3 regions of the Streptomyces sp. NPDC091376 genome follow, and region 1 is predicted to be linked to each of the others. Evidence: riboswitches for the same ligand, from Rfam matches in the RefSeq annotation. Region 1 holds a riboswitch; each other region holds the start of a gene.
The links. Region 1 has a riboswitch for cobalamin ahead of ACIQMR_RS15855 (energy-coupling factor ABC transporter permease). Riboswitches for the same ligand answer to the same signal wherever they lie in the genome.
Positions count from the first base shown of each region.

Region 2: it holds a riboswitch for cobalamin, as region 1 does, so the genes downstream of both, metE (5-methyltetrahydropteroyltriglutamate--homocysteine S-methyltransferase) here and ACIQMR_RS15855 (energy-coupling factor ABC transporter permease) in region 1, are expected to answer to the same signal.
Region 3: it holds a riboswitch for cobalamin, as region 1 does, so the genes downstream of both, cobN (cobaltochelatase subunit CobN) here and ACIQMR_RS15855 (energy-coupling factor ABC transporter permease) in region 1, are expected to answer to the same signal.

Region 1 covers NZ_JBIVUF010000006.1:337,689-342,616, forward strand. Annotated here, with positions in the region: gene ACIQMR_RS15835 (MFS transporter) at 1-341, shown strand, start outside; gene dhaK (dihydroxyacetone kinase subunit DhaK) at 446-1,438, shown strand; gene dhaL (dihydroxyacetone kinase subunit DhaL) at 1,462-2,058, shown strand; gene ACIQMR_RS15850 (PTS-dependent dihydroxyacetone kinase phosphotransferase subunit DhaM) at 2,055-2,465, shown strand; cobalamin riboswitch at 2,482-2,703, shown strand; gene ACIQMR_RS15855 (energy-coupling factor ABC transporter permease) at 2,732-3,424, shown strand; gene ACIQMR_RS15860 (energy-coupling factor ABC transporter substrate-binding protein) at 3,421-3,786, shown strand; gene cbiQ (cobalt ECF transporter T component CbiQ) at 3,793-4,542, shown strand; gene ACIQMR_RS15870 (energy-coupling factor ABC transporter ATP-binding protein) at 4,539-4,928, shown strand, end outside.
Region 2 covers NZ_JBIVUF010000026.1:35,825-40,752, forward strand. Annotated here, with positions in the region: gene metE (5-methyltetrahydropteroyltriglutamate--homocysteine S-methyltransferase) at 1-1,732, opposite strand, end outside; cobalamin riboswitch at 1,901-2,122, opposite strand; gene ACIQMR_RS34520 (3-hydroxybutyryl-CoA dehydrogenase) at 2,385-3,254, opposite strand; gene aceB (malate synthase A) at 3,251-4,846, opposite strand.
Region 3 covers NZ_JBIVUF010000002.1:360,721-365,648, reverse strand. Annotated here, with positions in the region: gene ACIQMR_RS05980 (precorrin-2 C(20)-methyltransferase) at 1-613, opposite strand, end outside; gene ACIQMR_RS05975 (precorrin-8X methylmutase) at 610-1,251, opposite strand; gene ACIQMR_RS05970 (cobalamin biosynthesis protein CobG) at 1,248-2,576, opposite strand; cobalamin riboswitch at 2,610-2,745, shown strand; gene cobN (cobaltochelatase subunit CobN) at 2,782-4,928, shown strand, end outside.

The sequences.
Region 1 (4,928 bases):
TGGTCTTCACCGGCTTCGCCCTGTTCAACATCTTCATGAACATGGGCCCGAACGCCACGACGTTCGCCCTGCCCGCCGAGGTCTTCCCCGCCGAAGTGCGGGCCGGGGGTCATGGCTTCGCCGCCGGCTGCGGGAAGCTCGGTGCCGCGCTGGGCACGTTCCTCTTCCCCGTACTGCTGGCGGACATCGGAGCGAGCGCGCTCCTGTACGGGATCGCGGCGACCAGCGCGCTGGCCTTCGTGGTCACTCTGGTCTTCCGTATCGAACCGGCGGGCCGGTCCCTCGAAGAGCTCTCCGGCCGGGAAGCCTCCGCCGTCGCCCCCCGCGTGGCGCCGCCGTAGCCGATACTGGCAGGGCCAGGGCGTACGGCACGGTGCCGGCGCGGTCCGACCTGAGAAGACACCGTCCGCAGTGAGATCGTCACCAGTCTCATCAGGAGGTTCCCATGAGGATGCTCATCAATGTCCCCGAGACGGTCGTCGCGGACGCCTTGCGCGGGATGGCCGCGGCGCATCCCGGCCTGAGGGTGGACGTCGAGAACAGGGTCGTCGTGCGGGCGGACGCGCCGGTCGCCGGCAAGGTGGCGCTGGTGTCGGGCGGCGGCTCGGGGCACGAGCCCCTGCACGGCGGGTTCGTCGGGCCCGGGATGCTCTCGGCGGCATGCCCCGGCGAGATCTTCACCTCACCCGTCCCGGATCAGATGGCGAGGGCGGCGGCCGCCGTGGACAGCGGGGCGGGGGTGCTGTTCATCGTCAAGAACTACACCGGCGACGTGCTGAACTTCGACATGGCCCAGGAGCTCGCCGAGGACGAGGGCGTCCAGATCGCCAAGGTGCTGGTGAACGACGACGTGGCGGTCACGGACAGTCTGTACACGGCGGGCAGGCGCGGGACGGGTGCGACGCTGTTCGTCGAGAAGATCGCGGGTGCGGCGGCCGAGGAGGGTGCACCGCTGGAACGGGTCGAGGCCCTCGCCCGCCGGGTCAACGAGCGCTCGCGGAGCTTCGGTGTGGCGCTGAGCGCGGTCACGACGCCGGCCAAGGGCTCGCCCACGTTCGACCTGCCGTCCGGCGAGCTGGAGTTGGGGATCGGTATCCATGGCGAGCCGGGCCGTGAGCGGCGGCCGATGATGACGTCGCGGGAGATCGCGGACTTCGCCGTGAACGCCGTCCTGGAGGACCTGGAGCCGTCCAGTCCGGTGCTGGCGCTGGTGAACGGGATGGGAGCGACACCGCTGCTGGAGCTGTACGGGTTCACCGCGGAGGTGCACCGGGTGCTGGCCGAGCGCGGCGTGCCGGTGGCGCGGACCCTGGTCGGGAACTACGTCACCTCGCTCGACATGGCCGGCTGCTCGGTGACGCTGTGCGAGGCGGACGAGGAACTGCTGCGGCTGTGGGACGCGCCCGTGTCGACGCCCGGACTGCGCTGGGGCCGCTGACCATGGGAAACGAAGGAGACATTGTGCTCGACACGGACTTCTTCCGCCGCTGGATGACGGCCGCCGCCGACGCCGTGGGCCGTGAGGCCGGCCGGCTGACCGAACTCGACTCCGCGATCGGGGACGCCGACCACGGCATCAACATGCAGCGCGGTTTCACCGCGGTGACGGCCGCTCTGGAGAAGGACGCGCCGGATACCCCGGGTGCCGTACTGATCCTGTCCGGGCGGCAGTTGATCTCGACGGTCGGCGGGGCCTCGGGCCCTCTGTACGGGACGCTGCTGCGGCGGGCCGGCAAGGCCCTGGGCGACGATCCCGAGGTGTCCCCGGCGCAGCTCGCCGAAGCGCTGCGGGCCGGGATCGCCGCGGTGGCCCAGCTCGGCGGCGCGAAGGCCGGGGACAAGACGATGCTGGACGCGCTGGAGCCGGCGGCCGCGGCGCTGGACGAGTCCTTCGCGGCCGCCCGGGCCGCCGCCGAGGAGGGCGCGCTCGCGACCGTGCCGATGTTGGCGCGCAAGGGCAGGGCGAGCTATCTGGGCGAGCGCAGCATCGGGCACCAGGACCCGGGGGCGACGTCCTCCGCGCTGCTGATCGCTGCGCTCGAGGAGGTGGCGCGGTGAGTGCGGCGGGTCAGGTCGGCATCGTCCTCGTGTCGCACAGCGCTCAGCTCGCCGCGTCCGTCGCCGAACTCGCGCGGGGCCTCGCCGGCGGCGCCCCTTCGGTGCCTCTCGCGCCCGCGGGCGGTCTGCCGGACGGTGGGCTCGGCACCAGTTCGGAGCTGATCGCCGCTGCGGCGCGGGAGGTCGACCGTGGCGCGGGAGTGGCCGTACTGGCGGATCTCGGCAGCGCCGTGCTGACGGTGAAGTCGCTGCTGGCCGAGGGCGACGAACTGCCGGAGGGGACCCGGCTCGTGGACGCGCCGTTCGTCGAGGGCGCGGTCGCCGCGGTGGTCACCGCGGCGGCGGGAGGCGCTCTGGACGAAGTGGAGGCGGCGGCCCAGGAAGCGTACTCGTATCACAAGGTCTGACGGCGCGCCTCCGTGCGCGGCTTGTGATGTACCTGGTCAAAGCACTAATGTCGCACCGCCTTGGTGAACGGGAAACCGGTGCGGTACCGGTGCGGCCCTCGCCACTGTGATCGGGAAGTCCGGCTCCATCCGCAAGGAAGCCACTGGACCGCCGTGGGAGACCGCGGCGTCCGGGAAGGCGGAGCCCGGGCGGATTGACCCGTCAGCCAGGAGACCGGCCAAGGCGCGTTGTCCATCCACGAGGTGTTGGAGAGGGTCTCCCGACCATGCACATAGCCGAGGGGTATCTGCCCCCGTTGCACGCGGCCGCCTGGGGCGCCGCGTCCGCCCCCTTCGTCATCCACGGCGTCCGGGCGCTCACCCGTGAGGTCAAGGCCCATCCCGAGTCGACTCTGCTGCTCGGCGCCTCCGGGGCCTTCACCTTCGTCCTTTCCGCGCTGAAGATCCCGTCCGTGACCGGGAGTTGCTCCCATCCGACCGGTACGGGACTGGGCGCGATCCTGTTCAGACCACCCATCATGGCGGTACTGGGCACGATCACCCTGCTGTTCCAGTCGCTGCTGCTGGCCCACGGCGGGCTCACCACACTCGGCGCCAACGCCTTCTCCATGGCGATCGTCGGGCCCTGGGCCGGGTACGCGGTGTACCGGCTGCTGCGGCGGTTCGAACTGCCGCTGATGGTGAGCGTGTTCTTCGGCGCGTTCGTCGCGGATCTGTCCACGTACTGCGTCACCAGTGTGCAACTGGCGCTGGCGTTCCCCGACCCGGGCAGCGGCTTCGCCGGCGCACTCGCCAAGTTCGGCGGCATCTTCGCGATCACCCAGATCCCGCTGGCGGTCAGCGAGGGTCTGCTCACCGTGCTGGTGATGCGTCTCCTCGTCCAGTCGAGCAAGGGTGAGCTGACCCGGCTCGGTGTGCTGCTCCAGGGTGGGAACAAGAAGGAGGCCGCGGTCCGATGAGCCGTAACGCGAAGATCAACACACTGCTGCTGGTGATCGTGGCCGCGCTGGCCGTGTTCCCCCTCGTGCTGGGACTGGGCGACCACAAGGAGGAGCCCTTCGCCGGCGCGGACGCCGAGGCGGAGACGGCGATCACCGAGATCGCGCCGGACTACGAGCCCTGGTTCTCCCCGTTGTACGAGCCCCCGTCCGGCGAGGTCGAGTCCGCGCTGTTCGCCCTGCAGGCGGCGCTCGGCGCGGGGGTCCTGGCCTACTACTTCGGGCTGCGCAAGGGCCGCCGTCAGGGCGAGGCCCGTGCCGCGGCGGCCGCTCCCGGGGACGCATCGCGGGCAGCCGTCCCCTCCGACGGTCCCGCTGCCTGATCACCGGTGCTGCCGATCGACGCGGCGGCGCACAGCAGTCGCTGGCGCCGCCGCCATCCCTGCGAGAAGGCGGCGCTGGGACTCGGGCTGACGTTCTGTGCGATCTCACTGCCGCCGTGGCCGGGTGCCGTGCTGGTCGCCGCCGCCGCGCTCGCCGTGCTGCTCGGCCCGGCGGGTGTGGCGCCGCGGCAGCTGTGGCGGGCGTGGCGCGTTCCGCTGGGCTTCTGCGTGACGGGTGCGGCGCCGCTGCTGTTCGCCGTCGGCGGGCCGGACGGCTTCGTGGCGTTCGCGCCGGGCGGCCCGGCGCACGCGGGCGAGCTTCTGTTGCGGACGTCGGCCGCCTCGCTCGGGGTGCTGCTGTTCGCGTTCACCACTCCCGTGTCCGACGTCCTGCCGCGGCTGGTACGGGCGGGTGTTCCGGCGCCGGTGGTCGATGTCGCGCTCGTCATGTACCGCATCAGCTTCCTGCTGCTGGACACGGTCCACCGGATCCGTGAGGCGCAGGCCGCCAGGCTCGGGCACACCTCCCGGGCGGCCACGTGGCGTTCCCTCGCCGGGCTCGGCGCCACCGCCTTCGTGCGGGCCTTCGACCGGGCCCAGCGGCTCCACACAGGGCTGGCCGGGCGCGGCTACGACGGGACGCTGCGCGTACTGGTGCCGCGGGCGACGGTGTCCGCGCGCTTCCTCGCGGCCACCGCCGGGCTGCTCGCCGGGATCGTCGCCCTCACCTTCGTCCTGGAAAGGTCGGTCCTGTGAACACATCGCCCGTGGTGGAGCTGGCCGGCGCGGGATTCGCGTACGCCGACGACCCACCGGTGCTCAGTGGCGTCGACTTTGCCGTGGCCGCCGGCCGGTCCCTGGCGCTGCTCGGCCGCAACGGCAGTGGCAAGACGACCCTCATGCGGCTGCTCAGCGGCGGTCTGCGGTGCGCCGAGGGCCGGCTGCTGCTGGACGGCGAGCCGATCACGTACGACCGCAAGGGGCTGACCCGGCTCCGGTCGACCGTGCAGCTGGTCGTGCAGGACCCGGACGATCAGCTGTTCGCCGCGTCGGTCGGGCAGGACGTGTCGTTCGGGCCGATGAACCTGGGCCTGCCGGAGCGGGAGGTACGGGCGCGGGTCGCCGAGGCACTGGAGGCGCTG
Region 2 (4,928 bases), on a different contig from region 1:
AGGACCAGGCGAGCATGGTGACCGGCCCGGTGAGCATGCCCTTGACCGGAAGGGCCGTGAGGGACTGCGCGTACGCCGTCCAGCGCACCGTCATCGGCTCGGGACGCGAGATGTCGCCGGCCAGGATCGGCGGGCGGACGTAACGGGTGCCGTAGGACTGGACCCAGCCGTGTTGGGTGGCGAGGTAGCCGGTGAGCTGCTCGGCGAAGTACTGCACCATGTCGTTGCGCTCGGGCTCGCCGTGCACCAGGACGTCGATGCCGGTCTTCTCCTGGAAGGAGATGACCTCCTGGATCTCCGCCTTGATGCGCTCTTCGTACCCGGCGGTGTCGATGCGGCCGGCACGCAGGTCGGCGCGTGCGGTACGCAGTTCGGTGGTCTGCGGGAACGACCCGATGGTCGTGGTCGGCAGCAGCGGCAGGCCGAGGTGGGCGCGCTGGGCGGCGGCACGTTCGGCGTACGGCTGGGAGCGGCGGGCGTCGGCACCGGTGACGGCGGCGGCGCGGGAGCGCACGGCCGGGTCGTGGGTGATGGGTGACGCGGCGCGGGAGGCCAGGTCGGCCCGGTTCGCGGCGAGTTCGCCCGCGATGGCGTCCGTGCCCTGGGCGAGGCCCTTGGCGAGGGTGACGGTCTCCGCCGTCTTCTGCCGGGCGAAGGCGAGCCAGCGCAGGATCTGCGGGTCGATGTCGTGCTCCGCGGCGGCGTCCAGCGGCACGTGCAGCAGCGAGCAGGAAGCGGAGACGTCGACCCGGTCGGCCAGCCCCAGCAGGGTGCCGAGTGTCGCCAGCGACCTGCTCAGGTCGTTCACCCAGATGTTGCGTCCGTTGACGACGCCCGCGACCAGGCGCTTGCCGGGCAGCCCGCCGACCGCGGCGAGGTCGTCGAGGTTGGCGGCTGCCGCCTCGGTGAAGTCCAGCGCGAGTCCCTCGACGGGCGCCTTGGCGAGGACGGGGAGGGCGTCGCCGAGCCGGTCGAAGTAGGAGGCGACCAGCAGCTTCGGCCGGTCCGTGAGCGCCCCGAGGTCGCGGTAGGCGCGGGCGGCGGCGTTCAGTTCGGCGGGGGAGCGGTCCTGGACGAGGGCGGGCTCGTCGAGCTGCACCCACTCGGCGCCGGCCGCGCGCAGGTCGGCGATCACCTCGGCGTACACGGGGAGCAGCCGGTCGAGCAGTGTGAGCGGGTCGAAGTCCGCGGCGACGCCGGGGGCGGGCTTGGCCAGCAGGAGGTAGGTGACCGGGCCGACGAGGACGGGCCGGGCGGTGAGGCCCTGGGCGAGAGCTTCCTTGAACTCGTCGACCTGCTTCGTGGAGTCGGCCGTGAAGACGGTGTCGGGGCCCAGCTCGGGGACCAGGTAGTGGTAGTTGGTGTCGAACCACTTGGTCATCTCCAGCGGCGCCACGTCCTGGGTGCCGCGGGCCATGGCGAAGTAACCGTCCAGGGCGTCGGCCGCGACGGCGTCGCGGTGCCGGGCGGGGACGGCGCCGACCATCACGCTGGTGTCGAGAACGTGGTCGTAGTACGAGAAGTCGCCGGTGGGCACCTCGTGGATGCCGGCGGCGGCGAGCTGCTGCCGGTTGCTCCGCCGGAGTTCGGCGGCGGCCGACCGGAGGGCGTCGGCGCTGACGCGGCCCTTCCAGTAGCCCTCGATGGCCTTCTTCAGCTCCCGGTCGTGTCCCTGGCGGGGGTAGCCGTACACGGTGGCCCGTGCTGCCGCGGCTGCGGACTTCGTTGTCACGGAGATCTCCTTCGCGAGATGAATCCCTGAGATCCCGGGAACGGGACGAGAGCGCGAAGGGTGACGGACCCGGACGGCCACGACCCCGCGCGGCAAAAGCACGGTCGTTCCGTCTGGTGTGTTCGCCGACCCGCCCTCGAGGTCACCGGGATGTCCACGCACGGAACGGTCCGCACGCGGGCAGTTGGCAGGTCTTCGGACTCGCGGGCACGTCCTCCTCGCCGGAGGACACCTACTGGCCGTCGCTTCCCAGCCCCTTACCGGGCCCAGTGCGTATGACGGCGGTCGTTCCCGCTCACCGCTGCGGGGCAGTCCCGGATTCCCACCGGGTTCCCTCTTACGACGCATCCCGCCTGGCGGACGGGGCGAACCAGCTGCACCGGCCAGCCTACGGGGCGGCACCTCACCGCAGGGCACCGTGTCCGTCATTCGGACGAAGGGAAAAGGCACGACGCGGACGACGCGGACGACGAGGAGGGGCGTGTGAGGCGAGGCACGTGAGGCGAGGCACGTGAGGCGAGGAACACGCCGGGGCGGGAAGCGCCCTCCGTGCGCTTCCCGCCCCGCTACCGGACGCCGGCCCCTCAACCCGCGCCCGGCCAAGGTGCCGAGTCCGGCGCACCAGGGCCCTCCCGGCCCCGGTGCCCGCAGCTCAACCCTGGTCGTACGTATGGAATCCGCGGCCGGACTTGCGACCGAGGAGTCCCGCCTCCACCATCCGCTGCAGCAGTGGGGGAGGGGCGTACAGAGGCTCCTTGAACTCCTCGTACAGCGACTCCGCGATCGAGGCCACCGTGTCCAGGCCGATCAGGTCCGCCAGCTTCAGTGGTCCCATGGGATGGGCGCAGCCCAGCTCCATCCCGGCGTCCACGTCGCAGGCGGAGGCGAAGCCCGACTCCGTCATGCGGATCGCGGACAGCAGGTACGGGACGAGCAGGGCGTTGACGACGAAGCCGGCCCGGTCCTGGGAGCGGATCACGGTCTTGCCGAGGGCACAGGTCGCGAACTCCTCGACCGTGGCGACCGTCTCGGCCGACGTATGCAGGGACGTCACGACCTCCACCAGCGGCAGCACGGGCACCGGATTGAAGAAGTGCAGTCCCACCACCCGGTCGGCGCGATGCGTCGCCATGCCCAGCCGCATGACCGGAAGGGAGGAGGTGTTGGTCGCCAGCACCGCCGCCGGATCCTCCACGATCTTGTCGAGTGCGACGAAGACCTCGGTCTTGGCGTCGGGGTTCTCCACGACCGCCTCGACGACGAGCTGCCGGTCGGCCAGATCGTCCAGGCTGCCGGTGAAGACCGTGCGGGCCAGGGCGTCCTGCGCCGCCGCACGCTCCAGCTTCCCGCGCCGGACAGCGCGGTCCAGGGAGGCGGCGATCCGGTCCCTCGCGGCGCGGGCAGCGACCGCGTCCACCTCGCAGACCACGGTGTCCAGCCCGGCCCTCGCGCAGACCTCGGCGATCCCCGCCCCCATCTGCCCGCCGCCGACGACACCGACGCGCGTGATGCCCGCGTTCACGCCTGCACCTCCGGCCTGCGCACGAGGTGGCGGGTGTAGGCGTCCGGGGTGAAGAACAGCGGCAACTCGCCCGTCATCGCGGTCCGTTCGAAGAGGGCGCGAATGTCGTCGACGGGCGCCCAGGGGTACTCGGCGCCGAGCGCCGTGATCTCGTCGTCGAGCAACTCCGTCACCGTCTCGCGGTCGATGACCCGGTGGCGCAGCCACTGCCAGATCTGCACGCGGGCGATCTCAGCGGTGGCGGCGTCCTCCATCAGCCCGCTGATGGCGACGGCGCCCTGACCGCGCAGCCAGGCGGCGTAGTACCGAAGGGCGACGGCGATGTTGGTGCGCACCCCGTCCGCGGTGGGCGGGCCGCTGATCCGTCGCACGGACAGCAGGTCGGCCGCAGTCACCTCCACGTCGTCGCGGGTGCGGTCCATCTGGTGGGGCCGGTCGCTGAGGACGCCGTCGAACACCTCGCGGCAGGTGGGGACGAGGGCGGGGTGGGCGACCCATGAGCCGTCGAAGCCGTCCTCCGCCTCCCGCTCCTTGTCGAGGCGCACCTTGGCCAGCGCGGCCTCGTTCGCGTCCGGGTCCTTGCCGGGGACCTGTGCGGCCATGCCGCCGATGGCGTGCGCGCCGCGCCGGTGGCAGGTGCGGACCAGCAGCTCGGTGTAGGCGCGCATGAACGGGGCCGTCATGGTGACCCGGGCGCGGTCGGGGAGGAGGAAGTCGGTGCGGTGGCCGAACGTCTTGATCAGGCTGAAGAGGTAGTCCCAGCGGCCGGCGTTCAGCCCGGCGCTGTGTTCGCGCAGTTCGTAGAGGATCTCCTCCATCTCGAACGCGGCGGTGATCGTCTCGATGAGGACGGTGGCGCGGATCGTGCCGCGCGGGATGCCGAGCAGGTCCTGGGCGAGGAGAAAGACGTCGTTCCACAGCCGGGCCTCGTAGCGGTTCTCCAGCTTGGGCAGGTAGAAGTACGGGCCGTACCCGGCGTCGATCTGCCGCTGCGCGCAGTGGAAGAAGTACAGGCCGAAGTCGACGAGCGCGGCGGGCACCGGCCGGCCGTCGAACTCCAGGTGTTCCTCGTCGAGGTGCCAGCCGCGCGGCCGGACCATGATGGTGGCGAGCCGGTTGCCGAGCCGGTACTCCTTGCCCTCGGCCGTGGTGAAGTCGATGCGTCGCTCGATCGCGTCGAGCAGGGTGAGCTGGCCGCCGATGACGTTGTCCCACAGGGGTGCGGTGGCGTCCTCGAAGTCGGCCATCCACACCTTGGCGCCCGAGTTGAGCGCGTTGACGGCCATCCGCCGTTCCGGCGGCCCGGTGATCTCCACACGCCGGTCCGTCAGACCGGGTGCGGGCGGCGCCACCCGCCAGACGGGGTCGGCCCGGACGGCGGAAGTGACCACGGGGAAGTCGAGAGGCGAGCCCGAGGCGAGTCGCAGTGCCTGCCGGCGGCGTTCCCTCATCAGATCCCGGCGACGCGGCTCGAACGCCTCGGCGAGCCGGCCGACGAAGTCGAGAGCGGCGGGGGTGAGGATCTCGTCATGACGGTGGCCCGGAGCCGCGAGGACACGGACCTGCTGGGTGGGTGCGGTGATGGTGGACATCGGGCTCTCCTGAGGAAAGGGAGCGGAGGGGGACGGAGACGGTTCGTCCCCCTCCACTCGGCCGAGCGGCCGGCCGGACGGG
Region 3 (4,928 bases), on a different contig from region 1:
CCTCCAGCCGCCCTGCCCGGTCCAGCGCGCGCCGCACGGCGGGGAAGGTGCGCCCCAGCTTCATCACCACCGCGGAGTCGGTGGCGGCGAGACGGGCCGTCAGCTCCTCCTCGGGCAGTGTGCCCGGGATGATCGTCAGCACTTCCTCGGCCTCGCACAGCGGCTCCCCGAGCCGTGCGGCGGCCGCGCTCACCGAGGTGACCCCGGGGATCACCTCGGTCGGATAGCGATGGGCCAGCCGCTTGTGCATGTGCTGGTACGAGCCGTAGAAGAGCGGATCGCCCTCGGCGAGCACGGCCACGGTCCGCCCGGCGTCGAGGTGCGCCGCGAGCCGCTCCGCCGCCTCCTCGTAGAAGTCGTCGAGCGCGCCGCGGTACCCGCCGGGATGGTCGGTGGTCTCCACCGTGATCGGGTACATCAGCCGCTCCTCGATGTGGTCGGAGCGCAGGTGCTTCGCCACGATGGAACGCGCGATGGACCGGCCGTGGCGGGCACTGTGGTACGCCACCACGTCGGCCTCGGCGATGACTTCGACCGCCCGCAGAGTCATCAGGGACGGGTCGCCGGGACCCAGCCCGACTCCGTACAGTCGGCCGGCCTGCTGCGTGCTCACTCTGCCTCACTCGCTATCGCGTTGATCGCCGCCGCGGCCATGGCGCTGCCGCCGCGCCGCCCCCGTACCACCAGGTGCTCGATGCCGCCGCCGTGTCCGGCGAGGGCGTCCTTGGACTCGGCGGCGCCGATGAAGCCCACCGGGACGCCGATGACGGCCGCCGGGCGGGGCGCTCCCTCGCCGATCATCTCCAGGAGCCGGAAGAGAGCGGTGGGCGCGTTGCCGACGGCGACGACCGAGCCCTCCATCCGGTCGCGCCACAGTTCGAGGGCGGCGGCGCTGCGGGTCGTTCCGAGGTCCGCGGCGAGCGCGGGCACGGACGGGTCCGACAGCGTGCATATCACCTCGTTGTCGGCGGGCAGCCGCTTGCGGGTGACACCGCTCGCGACCATCTGCGCGTCGCAGAGGATCGGCGCACCGGCGCGCAGGGCCGCGCGGGCGCGGGCCACGACAGCGGGCGAGTACACGAGATCGCGGACGAGGTCGACCATGCCGCAGGCGTGGATCATCCGCACCGCGACCTGGCTGACGTCGGCGGGCAGCGCGGCGAGGTCGGCCTCGGCGCGGATCGTGGCGAAGGACTGGCGGTAGATCTCCGCGCCGTCCTTCTCGTAGTCGAACACTGTGGTCTCGCTCATTTCGTCGTACTCGTACGGTCCTGGGCCCGGGTGTCGGTCCGGTCGGCGGCAGAGGCAGGGGTCTGGGCGGAGGCGTGGGCGGAAGTGGAGGTGGTGCCGGAGAACGGCTCGGTGACGCGGTACGTGCCGTCGGCCGTGGCCACGACGTCCACGTAAGCGCCGTGGGGCCGGCCGCAGCGGCGCTCGCAGCCGGACCAGTACACCGGCGGACCGCCGTGGCGGGCAGCCGTGCCGGCCCGTACGCCGGCCGTCGCGTCGGCCCGTACGTCGGCCAGCGACCTGGCGCACCCGGGGCGGCCGGTGCAGGCGCCGACCCCGTACCAGGGGGAGCCGGCGTCCGTGACGAACCCCGCGTCGGCGAGCCGCCCGAGCCGGGCCCCGGCCACGTCCCGGCTGCCGAACCCGGGCACGACGACCCCGCGCCACGGGGTGAGCCGCACCTCGCCGCCCGGAGCGGGGAGAAGGTGCCGCAGTTGTGCGACGCCGAGCCGCCCGAGCGGCGCGGCCACGGAAAGGGACCAGCCGCCGGGCCCCTTCACGATCCCCGGCAGAGGTCCCGCCCGCACAGCCTCGACGGTGTCGCGGACGCGGGGCTCCGGGGGCCGGGCCTCCGCCGGGACGCCCGCTCGCTCCAGGTGCGCCCCCAGTGCCGGCTCCCGGTCCGCCGGCAGTTCCCGTACCCGCCACGCGCCCGTGTCCGACGCCGCTTCCAGGAAGGCGCCCGCAGCCGCCAACGCGGCCCGCGCCGCGTCGTCCGCGCGTACGCGGAAGGCGGCGGCGCCCACCCGTAGGACCGCCGAACCCTCCGCCTCTGCGAGCAAGGTCACATCCGCGCCGAGTCCCGCCACATCTCCCCGCCCGTCGTCCAGGGCGAACAGGAAACGGCCCGAGAGCCGCGCCGCCCGGCCGCTCGCGCACAGCAGCGCGTCCAGCTCCCGCGCCCACAACTGCACGTCGCCACAGCCGAGTCCGTCGAGTCCGGCCAGCGGCGAGGCCACGACATTGCGCACCCGCTCATGGGTGTCGGACGGCAACAGGCCGCACTCCCGCAGCAGCCCCGCGAGCTCCGCACCGCATCCCCCGGCGAGGCCGCGCAGTTCCACGTTCCCCCGGGACGTGATGCTGACCGCACCGTCGCCCAGTCGCTCCGCCGCATCGGCCAGCACCATGAGCTGACGCGCCGTCAGAAGTCCGGCGGGTACGCGGAGTCGGGCCAGTGGCCCGTCGTCCGCCGCGTGCAGCCGCAGCGCGCCGGGGCAGGCGTCACCTCGGTCCCGTATGCGAGGTTCGCCCGGGTCCGCCGGGGTTGTGGGTGTGGGCGGCATGGCCGCGAGCATACCCACGGCGCAGGCAGCCTCTACTATGCAGACGGCACAGGGTCCCAGGACCCTAGGGAGGAAGCCCGGTGAGAATCCGGCGCGGTCCCGCCACTGTGAACCGGGCCTCGACTTGGCGGCCGGGTGAGTCAGGAACTCCCGCCGACGACGACCACCCGGGGCGCGGAAACCCCGAGGAAGGCCTGCGCACGCGATGACGCACGCGACGACGCCCCCGGCGACGCCCACGATCCTGCTGCTGTCGACCTCCGACACGGACCTGCTCAGCGCCCGCGCGGCCGCGGGACCGGTTCCGTACCGCTTCGCGAACCCCTCCCGCCTCCGCCTCGACGAGCTGCCCGAGCTCCTCGAGGGCACCGCCCTCGTCGTCGTACGCCTCCTCGGCGGCATCCGCGCCTGGCAGGAGTGGATCGACGCCGTGCTCGCCCACGACCGGCCCGTCGTCGTGCTCACCGGCGAACAGGCTCCGGACGCCCAGCTGATGGAGGCCTCCACCGTCCCCATCGGCATCGCGGCCGAGGCGCACGCCTACCTCGCACACGGCGGCCCGGACAACCTGGAGCAGCTCGCCCGGTTCCTGTCCGACACGGTCCTGCTCACCGGCCACGGCTTCGAGCCCCCGGCTCCCGCCCCCACCTGGGGTCCCCTCGACCGCGTCCCGCGCGGCACGACCGGCCCCACGGTCGCCGTGCTCTACTACCGCGCCCACCACATGAGCGGCAACACCGCCTTCGTCGGCGCCCTCTGCGACGCCATCGAGGACGCGGGCGGCCAGGCCCTTCCCCTCTACGTCGCCTCGCTCCGCGCCCCCGAGCCCGAGCTGGTCGACCGGCTCGGCGGCGCCGACGCCGTCGTGACCACGGTCCTCGCCGCCGGCGGCACCAGGCCGGCCGAAGCACAGGCCGCCGAGATGGAGGTGACGGTGCGAAGCGCCGCCGTTCAGGGTGGTGATGGGCGACGGGCGGGCGACGAGGCATGGGACGCGGGCGCGCTCGCCGCGCTCGACGTGCCCGTGCTCCAGGCGCTGTGTCTGACCGGGTCGCGCAGCGCCTGGGAGGAGAGCGACGAGGGCCTGTCCCCGCTGGACGCCGCCAGCCAGGTCGCCGTGCCCGAGTTCGACGGGCGGCTGATCACCGTCCCGTTCTCCTTCAAGGAGATCGACGAGGACGGCCTCCCGGCCTATGTCGCCGACCCCGAGCGCGCGGCCCGCGTCGCCGGGATCGCGGTACGCCACGCCCGGCTCCGCCACATCCCGAACGCCGAGAAGCGCCTCGCGCTCGTCCTCTCCGCGTACCCGACGAAGCACTCCCGCATCGGCAACGCGGTCGGCCTCGACACCCCCGCGTCCGCCGTCACGCTGCTGCGCCGACTCCGCGACGAGGGCTACGACTTCGGCGCCGAGGAGATCCCCGGTCTGTCATCGGGCGACGGCGACGAGCTGATCCGCGCGCTCATCGAGGCGGGCGGCCACGACCAGGACTGGCTCACCGAGGAGCAGCTCGCCCGCAACCCGGTCCGCATCCCCGCCGCCGACTACCGGCGCTGGTACGCGACCCTGCCCGCGGAGCTGCGCGAGCACGTCGAGGAGCACTGGGGTCCCGCGCCCGGCGAGATGTTCCTGGACCGCTCCCGCAACCCCGAAGGCGACATCGTCCTGGCGGCCCTGCGCCGCGGGAACCTCCTGATCGTCATCCAGCCGCCGCGCGGCTTCGGCGAGAACCCGATCGCGATCTACCACGATCCCGACCTGCCGCCCTCGCACCACTACCTGGCCGCCTACCGCTGGATCGCGGCCGCCGCGTCGGACGGCGGCTTCGGCGCCGACGCGATGATCCACCTCGGCAAGCACGGCAACCTGGAGTGGCTGCCCGGCAAGAACGCCGGACTGTCCGCCGCCTGCGCGCCGGACGCCGCACTCGGTGATCTGCCGCTGGTCTACCCGTTCCTCGTCAACGACCCGGGCGAGGGCACCCAGGCCAAGCGCCGGGTGCACGCCACCCTCATCGACCATCTCGTCCCGCCGATGGCCCGCGCAGACTCCTACGGCGACATCGCGCGCCTGGAGCAACTGCTCGACGAGTACGCGCAGATCTCCTCGATGGACCCGGCGAAGCTCCCCGCCATCCGCGCCCAGATCTGGACCCTGATCCAGGCCGCGAAGCTCGACCACGACCTCGGGCTGGACGACCGCCCCGACGACGACGGCTTCGACGACTTCCTGCTGCACGTCGACGGCTGGCTGTGCGAGGTCAAGGACGCCCAGATCCGCGACGGTCTGCATGTCCTCGGCGGCGCCCCCACCGGTCCCGAGCGGGTCAACCTGGTCCTCTCCATCCTCCG